2 regions of the Pseudarthrobacter sp. NPDC092419 genome follow, and region 2 is predicted to be linked to the other one. Evidence: predicted binding sites of a transcription regulator. Region 2 holds the regulator's gene; the other holds the start of a gene.
What was found. The regulator LexA, encoded in region 2, represses DNA repair genes until DNA is damaged. The targets are predictions, from matches to a motif close to TCGAACANNTGTTCGA.
Positions count from the first base shown of each region.

Region 1: ACIQC0_RS08350 (DUF6504 family protein) is a predicted target of LexA. The motif match lies at 3,283-3,298, and genes of this name have one in related genera.

Region 1 is NZ_JBIVQF010000004.1:149,385-154,666, reverse strand. Features, by position in the region: gene ACIQC0_RS08380 (S-(hydroxymethyl)mycothiol dehydrogenase) at 1-701, opposite strand, end outside; gene ACIQC0_RS08375 (mycoredoxin) at 795-1,052, opposite strand; gene ACIQC0_RS08370 (SOS response-associated peptidase) at 1,164-1,928, shown strand; gene ACIQC0_RS08365 (VOC family protein) at 1,980-2,402, opposite strand; gene ACIQC0_RS08360 (chorismate mutase) at 2,422-2,742, shown strand; gene ACIQC0_RS08355 (hypothetical protein) at 2,813-3,202, opposite strand; gene ACIQC0_RS08350 (DUF6504 family protein) at 3,325-3,669, shown strand; gene ACIQC0_RS08345 (DNA polymerase III subunit alpha) at 3,666-5,282, shown strand, end outside.
Region 2 is NZ_JBIVQF010000001.1:39,395-44,676, reverse strand. Features, by position in the region: gene hflX (GTPase HflX) at 1-497, shown strand, start outside; gene ACIQC0_RS00200 (ATP-dependent DNA helicase) at 508-2,559, shown strand; gene lexA (transcriptional repressor LexA) at 2,624-3,361, opposite strand; gene ACIQC0_RS00190 (LysM peptidoglycan-binding domain-containing protein) at 3,687-4,094, shown strand; gene ACIQC0_RS00185 (histidinol-phosphate transaminase) at 4,173-5,282, shown strand, end outside.

The DNA.
Region 1 (5,282 bases), on a different contig from region 2:
GTGGCGGACGAGTCCACGGCGTGGGTGGCGCCCAGTTCCTTGGCGCGTTCCAGCTTCCGGGCGTCGATGTCGACGGCGATGACCGTGGTGGCGCCGGCGAGCGCCGCGCCGGCGATGGCGGCGGTGCCGACTCCGCCGCAGCCGATCACGGCCACGGAGTCGCCGCGCTTGACGCCGCCGGTGTTGATCGCGGCGCCGATGCCGGCCATGACGCCGCAACCCAGCAGGCCGACGGCAGCGGCATCCGCTTCCGGGTCCACCTTGGTGCACTGGCCTGCGGCAACGAGGGTCTTTTCGATGAACGCGCCGATGCCCAGGGCCGGGGACAGTTCCGTGCCGTCCTCGAGGGTCATCTTCTGGGTGGCGTTGTGGGTGTTGAAGCAGTACTGCGCCTCGCCGCGGCTGCAGGCGCGGCACGTGCCGCAGACGGCACGCCAGTTCAGGACCACCCGGTCACCGGGGACCACATTGGTGACATCGGGTCCGACTGCGCTGACCACGCCGGTGGCTTCGTGGCCCAGCAGGAACGGGAAGTCGTCGCTGATGCCGCCCTGCTTGTAGTGCAGGTCGGTGTGGCAGACGCCGCTGGTGAGGATGTCGACGAGCGCCTCGCCCGGCCCGGGTTCGGGAACCAGGACGGTTTCCAGAGTGACGGGCGCACCCTTGGAGCGGGCGATGACACCTTTGACTTTATGGACCACGGAAGCTCCCTCATGCAGATAGACAGAACGGGACCGGCAGCGCACCGCCGGTCCCGTTCTGTCTATCACACGCCCCGTTTCGGGCGCCTTCCGCTACGCCGCCAGGCGGGTCTTGACCTCGGCGGCAGAGGGGTTGGTGGCGGCGGAGCCGTCCGGGAAAAGGACCGTGGGAACCGTGCGGTTGCCCCCGTTAAGCTGCTCCACGAGCTCGGCGGTGCCGTCCACTTCCTCGATATTGATCTCGGTGTACCCGATGCCGTGCGCGTCCAGCTGTTTCTTCAGTCGGTTGCAGTAGCCGCACCAGGTGGTGGAAAACATGGTGATGGTGCCGGATTCGGGAGTGAAATCCACGGGGCTCTCCTTGCTGTTGGTAATGGGGTCCGTCGGCGTCAACGGTATCGTGCCCGGCGCTATTCCCGGCCGCTGTTTCCTCCGTCCGGTGGCCGGTGGCATGCTGGAACCATGTGTGGACGCTACGTGATGGCACGTGCCGTGGGTGACCTGCTGGCCGAATTCGACGCCACCCTGGAGGACGAGGTGCACATCCCGCCGTCGTGGAACGTGGCGCCGACCGACGATGTCCCCATCGTCCTGGAGAGGCTGGTGGAGGACGGCGGAGCAGCGCCACGGCAGGTGCGCCAGCTGCACGTGGCTCGCTGGGGGCTGGTGCCCTCCTGGGCGAAGGACCCGTCGATCGGGTCGCGGATGATCAATGCCCGGAGCGAATCGGTGCTGGAGAAGCCCGCCTTCCGTAAGGCCATCCGGTCCCGGCGCTGCGCCGTCCCGGCGGACGGCTATTACGAATGGAAGCAGGGGCCGGGCAAGACGAAGCAGCCCTACTACGTACACCCCGGAATGGACCACGGGTTGGCCTTCGCCGGCCTCTACGAATGGTGGAAGGACCCCTCCACGCCGGACGGGGAGCCGGCACGCTGGCTGCTCTCCACGTCCATCCTGACGGCGGACACCCCACCACCGGGTACGGAATCGACCGTTTTCGGCAGGCTGACGGAGCTGCATGACCGGGTGCCGCTGCCCATGGACAAAGACACCATGCATGCCTGGCTCGATCCGGCTGCCGACGACGCCGCGGAACTGGTGGACCTCGTCCGGGCGCGGGTGCGGGACGTGGTCGCGGACTGGAAAGTGGAAACGGTTGGCCGGGACGTGGGCAACGTGCGCAATAACGGGCCTGAGCTCATCAGGCCGGTGGAGGCGCTGTTCTAGCTGCCCATTCCGGCTCCCGCTCAAGCAGCCTCTTCCCGCGGCGGGCGGCGCTCAGACGGTGACCGAACCGTCGTCGTCCACTGACCAGGAAGGGTTGTAGGCAACTTCCCAGCGGAAGCCGTCCGGGTCCGCGAAGTAGCCGCTGTACCCGCCCCAGGGCTGGGTGACCGGCTCGGCAATGATGGTTGCGCCGGCAGCGGCCGCCTCGGCCATGACCCTGTCCACCTCGTCGGTGCCGGGCAGGTTGTGGCTGAGCGTAATGCAGGGAACCGGTCCAGGAGCGTTGACGCCGGCCTCCGCCTGCATCTGCACGGCGTCCCACAGGGACAGGACCAGCCCGTGGTTGACCTGGATGAATACCACATCGCCGTCCAGCTCACGGTGGACGGGCCAGCCCAGCCCTTCCACGTAGAACGCGCGGGACGCGGCAACATTGCGGACACCTAGCGAGATGAAGTCGACTCGGGGTTGCATGCTTCGATACTGTCAGACGATGGCGACAATTCAAGGAAATGATAGGGACGCCGCGGCGGACAAGGAGCAGCTTGCTGCCGTGCGGATCGCCGTCGATGAGGTGGATGACCAGATCGTCACCCTCATCGCCCGCCGCGAACGGCTCATCCGCATCGCCGGAACGCTTAAGGGCGACGACGCCGAAGTGCGCGCACCCGGACGCGTGGAACGGATCATCGAGCACGTCCGCTCAGCCGCGGAGAAGAAGGATATCGACCCGGACATCGTCGAATCCACCTACCGGGCCATGATCTCCGGGTTCATCGAACTCGAAATGCGCGTGCACAAGGGCAACGGCTAGAGCCCCTGTTTTCAGAGGAACCGGGAATCTCCAGAGACCGGGAATCTCCAGAGGGAGCAGGTGCTCCTCCCTAAAGGGACTCGGAGACCGGCACGCCGGACTGAAAGTCCCTTCCGTCCGCTTCGCTGAAGGCGGTCATGACATGGCCCTCGCCCAGCCCATTGATGGCAGCGAGCGGGAACTGGCCGGTAATGCTGTTGGCGGAATGGGTCACGCCGGAAAGGTCATAATCCTCTTCGATGCCCTGGTCGCGGTTGAAGGAGTAGAAGGCGATAGCCTCCCCGTTCATGAATTCGATACACAGCCGCCGCTGTGCGGAGTAGTCCGGAGTGGCCCCCATCAGGCCGACTACGTAAGCGCCGGAACCGGGGATGCTGCCGTCTATGTCAAAAGTGGCGATGGCTGTGGAGTCCTGCGTTGTGAGGCTGGCCTGCTTGAGGAGTGCGTCATCGGTGCTCATGGCTCCATCCTGCTCCCTGCCGCACCGTCAGTCCACCCCCGTCTAGGTTTTGTCCTGCCCCCGTCGTAGACTGGGAGTATTCGAATATGTGTTCGAATAATCCGTTCGTCCGGGAGGCAGCCATGGGTCTGTTCAGTGAATCCGTGGATGTGGCGTGCTCTCCGGACGGCGAGCCCCGGGAACTCCGGTGGGACGGGCGGTCATACACAATCTGCGCAGAACCGGTCCGCTGGTACGAGCGCCGCCAATGGTGGGCGGAGGAACGGCGCGCACCCCTGGGCGGCGGCCCTGGCCTGGTGGACCATGAAATCTGGCGGGTCCAGGTCCTTCCCGCCGCCGATACGGAAGTCTCCGGTCCGGGCACCGCGGGGGAGCCGCTCACCCTGGACCTCTCCCGCCACACCGGCAGCGGCCGCTGGCGGCTCCTGCGCATCCACGACGCACTGCGGCGGCCCCGGACAGCATGAGCTTTACCCACCTCCACGTCTCCACCGCCTTCAGCGCCCACTACGGGGTCTCCTGGCCCGACGAACTCGCCCAGGCCGCCGCGGCAGACGGGGCAACTGCGCTCGCCTGCACGGACCGGGACGGACTCTACGGAACCGTCAAGCACCTCAAAGCCTGCATGGCCGCAGGCATCGACCCCATCGTCGGGGTGGACCTCGCAGTTTTCGACGATGACGGGGACCACCGCACCCAGGTTTCCGGCAGGGTGGTGGTACTGGCGCGCGGAAACAACAATGGTGCAGGCTACCGCGCACTGTGCCGCCTGGTGTCGGACGCCCACGCCCGCACCTCGGGCAAATCCGGGGGAGCGGTCCCGGCCGCCGTCACCCGCGCGGAACTCGCCTCGCGCACCCTGGATCCAAACACCCTTAAACCCGTCCTCACCGTGCTGATCGGTCCTGACTCGGATGTGGGCCGTGCCATGGGCGGACGGCGGTACCTGCGCCCCCGCACCCTCTTCAAACAATGGCTGGATGCCATGCCCGCCGGGACCGTGGTAACCGAAATCGTCTCCCAGCTCAGCCCCCCCGGGACGCCGCTCAGCACGGCCCACGCCGTCCGCATGCTCAAGCTCGCAGAAGAGCACCGCATCCCTGCCATTCTCACCAACTCCGTCAGGTACTGCGCCGCCGACGGGGCGCCCACCGCGGACGTCCTGGACTCGGCCCGCACCCTGAAATCCCTCCCGGAGCTCGCCGGCGAACCGCTGCTGCAGCCCACCGGCCGGGGCTGGCTGAAAACATCCGCCCAGATGCTCCAACTGGGCAAGGAAATCATCTCCGCCGCCGGCTACGGCGCCGCGGACCTTAGACAGCTCATGGCGCAGACCGAGGCGCTCGCTGACCTTTGCCGGATCGATCCGGTATCGGACATGGGCTGGAAACAGCCGGTGGTTCCCGAGGCATCCGTCCTTGGCATCAGCCAGGACCCGCATGCGGAGCTGATCCAGCGCTGCCACGCCGGAATCGGCAGGAGATTCCCCGGTATCGCCGAGTCAGCCGAACGGGACATGCTGGCCCGTCTGGAACATGAATTGGGCATCATCCGGAACCTGGGTTTTTCCGCCTACTTCCTGACCGTGGCAGAAGTGTCCAGGATGATCCAGGACATGGGGGTCCGCGCCGCTGCACGTGGGTCAGGTGCGTCCAGCCTGGTCAACTACCTCATCGAGGTCAGCCACGTGAACCCCCTGCAGCACGACCTGATTTTCGAGCGGTTCCTGTCGCGGGACCGGGCCACCCTGCCGGATATTGATATCGACGTCGAAAGCGCCGAACGCCACAACGTCTACCACCGCATCTTCGAACGCTTCGGCGCGGAGCGGGTCACGCTGATGAGCATGCAGAACGGCTACCGTGCCCGCGGCGCGGTCCGGGACGCGGGGCTTGCCCTGGGAATGGATGACGGTGAAGTGGGGGAGATCGCCAAGCAGCTGTGGCGGTTTTCGGCCGGAAAGTTCCGTGAGGCGCTCCAGGAGAAGCCGGAGCTGCGCGGGTTCGCCGGCCGCCTGGAGCAGCGGGACGCGGACGGGAACCAGCAGCTGGACATGCTGGTGGACCTCACCGAACGTCTG
Region 2 (5,282 bases):
TTGTCCGCTCCCTGCCCACCCAGCTGGTGGAAGCGTTCCGCTCCACGCTGGAAGAGGTGGCGGACGCTGACCTGATCCTGCACGTCGTGGATGTTTCGCATCCCGATCCCGAAGGACAGATCGCAGCAGTCCGCAAGGTTTTCAGTGAGGTCGACGCCCGTAAGGTTCCCGAAATCATTGTCCTGAACAAGGCGGACGCCGCGGATCCTTTCGTGGTGGAACGCCTCAAACAGCGCGAACCGCGCCATGTGGTGGTCTCGGCCCGCACCGGCGAAGGGATTGCCGAACTGCTCAAGGCCATCAGCGATTCGATTCCCCGGCCCAGCGTGAAGCTCGAGTTGCTCATTCCCTACGATCGGGGAGACCTGATCAGCAAGCTGCACGAATCGGACGCTGAAATCATCAGCGTGGACCATGTGGAGGCGGGCACCCGCGCCGTGGTGATGGTCAGGGAGGGTCTCGCGGCCGAGCTGGAACCCTTCGTCACCAATGACTGACGCCGCTTCAATGACTGACGCCGCGTCCGGCGCCACGAAGACGGCCGGCGGACAGTTCGTGACCGAACTGCTCGACCGCGCCGTCGGCGCGATGGGGGGACAGAGCAGGCCTGGCCAGCACGAGATGGCCCGGCAGGTCGCGCAGGCGATCGAAACAGGCACCCACCTCCTGGTGCAGGCGGGGACGGGCACGGGCAAGTCGTTGGCTTACCTTATCCCGCTGATTGCGCATGCGCTGGAAAGCAACAAGCCCACCCTGGTGTCCACCGCCACCCTGGCGTTGCAGACACAGATCGTGGGGCGGGACCTGCCTCGGCTGCTGGACGCCATCACCCCGGCGCTGGAGCGGCCCGTCAAGGTGTCGCTGGTCAAAGGCCGGTCCAATTACGTCTGCCGGCACAAGCTTGAGGGGGGATTCCCGTCCGAGGAGCCCACGGAGGGCCAGCTGTTCTCGCTTGGTGAGGACACCAGTGTTCCGCACTTTGCCGCAGCCGTCGGCGGACCCTCCTCGCAGCTGGGCAAGGAAGTGGTCCGGCTGCGCGAATGGGCTGCAAAGACCGCGACGGGGGACCGTGACGAACTGCTGCCCGGGGTCACCGACCGCGCATGGCGCCAGGTCTCCGTCACGTCCATGGAGTGCCTGGGTGCGCAGAAATGTCCACTGGCCGAAGAGTGCTTCAGCGAGCTTGCACGGCACGATGCGGCCTCTGCAGACATCGTGGTGACCAACCACGCTATGCTGGCCGTCAGCGCCTTCGAGGGCCTGGCAGTCCTTCCCGAGTACGACGTGGTGGTGGTGGACGAGGCCCACGAACTGCAGGACCGGGTGACCGGCGCCGTTTCCGGGCAACTGTCCGTGGCCATGGTCCATGCCGCTGCCTCCGGGGCGCGGAAGCACACCGCCATTACCGTGGATGCGCTCAATGCTGCCGCAGCCAACCTTGAAGCCGCGCTGGCCGGTGCGCCCGGAGGGCTGCTCCCCAACGGCCTCAACGACGAACAGCTCGACTGCGTTGACCAACTCCGCGAGGCTTGCCGTGCCGCGTTGTCTGATTCCAAGGGGGATGGCAGCCAGGCGGCCGACGGCGGGCGGCAGCTTGCGCGGTCCCGCCTCATGCTCATCCTGGAACTGTGCGAGCGGCTCCTGATGGCACGGGAAAACCGCGAAGTGGTCTGGTTTTCACGGGCGAGTACCTTCGACCCCGGGCAAGGCTACTCCCAGCCGGACGACTCGGCACCGGTGCTGATCAACGTGGCGCCGCTGTCCGTGGCCGGCAAGCTCCGCGAGGGCCTGTTCGCGGACCATACGGTGGTCCTCACCTCGGCCACCCTTGCCATTGGATCAGCGTTCGAGCCGGCCGCTGGCGGACTGGGGCTCGTGGGCCAGGGGGCACCCAGTTGGACGGGCGTGGATGTGGGCTCGCCCTTCGACTATCCCAAACAGGGGATCCTTTATGTGGCAGGCCACCTGCCGAAGCCCGGACGCGGTGTCTCCCCGGAGGCGCTGGCCGAACTTGAGGCCCTGATCCAGGCCTCCGGCGGCGGCGCCCTGTGTCTCTTCTCCTCCCGGCGTGCGGCCGAGGAAGCGGCCGACGCCCTCCGGCCCAAGCTGGGAATGACCATCCTCTGCCAGGGCGAATCCACCATGACGGCCTTGGTCAAGCAGTTCGCGGACGAATCCGATACCTGCCTGTTTGGCACCATGTCTCTGTGGCAGGGAGTGGATGTGCCGGGCGGTTCCTGCCGCCTTGTGGTCATCGACAGGATTCCGTTTCCGCGGCCGGACGACCCGCTCATGACGGCACGGTCCCGGGCTGTGGCTCAATCCGGCGGCAACGGGTTCATGGCGGTCTCGGCGACGCATGCGGCCATCCGTCTCGCCCAGGGGGCTGGGCGGCTGATCCGGTCCACCAACGACAAAGGCGTGGTAGCAGTCCTGGATTCCCGGCTGGCCACCGAACGCTATGCGGGCTTCCTGCGGGGAGCGCTGCCGCCGTTTTGGCCCACCACCGACCGCAACACGGCCTTCGCGGCGCTTGAACGGCTGGCCCGGGAAGGCTAGCCGGGAGGCCGGCGGCCGTCGGGAACGCCGCTTTAGGCGGCGCAGCTCCGTGGGAGCTCGTGCCCTAGAGGGACCGCAGCACGGACACCACTTTGCCCATGATGGTGGCGTGGTCGCCCAGAATGGGCTCGTACTGGGTATTCTGTGGCAGCAGCCAGGTGTGGCCGTCGCGCTGCCGGAAGGTCTTGACGGTGGCTTCATCGTCCAAGAGGGCCGCCACGATATCCCCGTTGGCTGCGTCGGCCTGACGGCGGACCACTACCCAGTCGCCGTCGCAGATGGCCGCGTCCACCATGGAGTCGCCGGCGACTTTCAGCATGAACAGTTCACCCTGGCCCACCAATTGCCGGGGAAGAGGCATGACGTCTTCCACCACCTGGTCCGCAAGGATTGGCCCGCCGGCGGCGATCCGGCCCACCAAGGGGACCATTGCGGTGTCGAGAGCTGTGGGGAGTTCGGTGACTGTGGCGGCCATGGCACCCGGTACCGGGCTTTCGGTGGCCGGGGCTCCCTTGCCCGGCACGCCGCCCAGTGTCAGCGGCATCAACACTTCCATGGCGCGGGGCCGCTTGGGATCCCGGCGGAGGTAGCCCAGCTTTTCGAGCTGTGAAAGCTGGTGCGTCACGCTGGAGAGGCTGGCCAGCCCCACCGTGTCCCCGATCTCGCGCATCGACGGCGGATAGCCGTTGTCGTTGACTGAGCGCTGGATGGTTTCGAGGATCTTCTTCTGCCGGGCGGTCAGGCCCTTGGCGGGCTTCTTCGCCTGCGGGAGTGTCCTGCCCCCGGCCGGTGCTGCTGCCATGTTTGCCAATGCCCTTCGGTTGCCACCGGTCCGCTTGCTCTGGCTCCGGCCGTGATGGTCCCGTCCAAATTGTCAGACCTGGCTGATCAACTGTCCGCGTGGTTGTTCTTGTCTTCAAAACTAGGCCAGCCACAGGGCTTTTTCAAACATTTGTTCTAGCGAGTCTCGACATTATTCGTTGATAAGTGCTAAAACTGAATCAGCAAAGTTCGAATATGTGTTCTAGTCACTGTTGCAGTCGTTCGAAGTTCATCTTCGAAGAACGGCGGGAGATGGCGGCCGGAACATTCCGGGCAGCACAGTACGGTCCAGGAGGGCTAAGTCCATGTCAGCTATTTCCGCTCACCACTCACCAGTTTCCCCAGGGAACACCTCGGGTTCTGATGGCCGCGCTTCTGAAGGCCAGGCGCCAGCGCCCCTGCCGCCGCTGCGGCTCACCCGCCGGGGGCGGGTAGTGCTGATTGGCATCCCGCTGGTCCTGCTGGCGGCGCTGCTGCTTTCCCTGGCGGGGTTCTTCAACTCGCCCGCCAAGGCCTCAGACTCGGCAGCCGACCTCGTGGCCACGCCGACAGTCACCGTGACAGTCCAGCCGGGCCAGTCCCTGTGGAGCATTGCCGGCAGCCTTGCGCCGGAGCGCGATGCCAGGGACGTCGTGGCAGAAATAGTGCAGCTGAACAATCTTTCCGGCGGGCCTGTGATTCCGGGCCAGCAACTGTTCGTTCCGGCCGGGTAATGGAGTCCCAGAGCCGGGCAGGGGCGGCAGGGAACTGTCACATTTTCCGGTCCCCGGCGCGGGCACTAAACTGTTCAGGTGAATGACCAGCTAGAACGACTGAACCGGCTTCCACTCCGCGAGAACCTCCGCGGTCTTGCCCCCTACGGGGCACCGCAGCTGGACGTCCCCATTCTCCTGAACGTTAACGAGAACACGCATGGCGTCCCGGCGGACGTGCAGGCGGCTATCACCGCGGCCGTTGCCCGTGCCGCCAAGGGCCTGAACCGGTACCCGGACCGCGAATTCACCGAGCTCCGCACTGCCTTGGCCGAATACCTCGGCCACGGGCTGGACGCTTCGAACATCTGGGCGGCCAACGGCTCCAACGAGGTCCTCCAGCAGATCCTCCAGGCCTTCGGCGGCCCCGGCCGCACCGCGCTCGGATTCCCTCCCACGTACTCCATGTATCCGCTGCTCGCGAGCGGCACGGATACCCGCTATATCGCTGGACAGCGCGCGGATGATTACGGCCTCACTGCAGAGTCCGCTGCCCGGCAGGTGAAGGACCTGCAGCCGAGCATCGTCTTCCTTTGCTCGCCAAACAACCCCACCGGTACCGGCCTGGGACTGGACGTGGTGGAGGAGGTCTACCGTGCCGGTGAGGCGAGCCAAACCATCGTGATCGTGGACGAGGCCTACCACGAGTTTGCCCACGACGGTACGCCCAGCGCGCTGACTCTCCTGCCGGGCCGTGAGCGACTCATTGTGTCCCGCACCATGAGCAAGGCCTTTGCCTTGGCCGGGGCGCGGCTAGGTTACATGGCAGCAGCCCCGGAAGTGACGGATGCGCTGCGCCTTGTCCGGCTGCCGTACCACCTGTCAGCCGTGACCCAGGCGACGGCGCTGGCCGCACTGGAATACCGTGCAGCGCTGATGGCCGATGTCGAGGACATCAAGAGGCAGCGGGACCGAATCGTCGATGAACTGCGCCGCATGGGCCTCACGCCGGCCGCGTCCGACTCCAACTACGTGTTCTTTGGCGGACTTGACCATCCGCACCAGGTCTGGCAGGAACTCCTGGCGGCGGGTGTGCTGATCCGTGACGTCGGGATTCCCGGACACCTGCGCGTAACGGCCGGAACTGAGACGGAAACCACAGCTTTCCTGGAATCGTTGGAAAGCATCCTCGCCCGGCAGGCAGCGCTA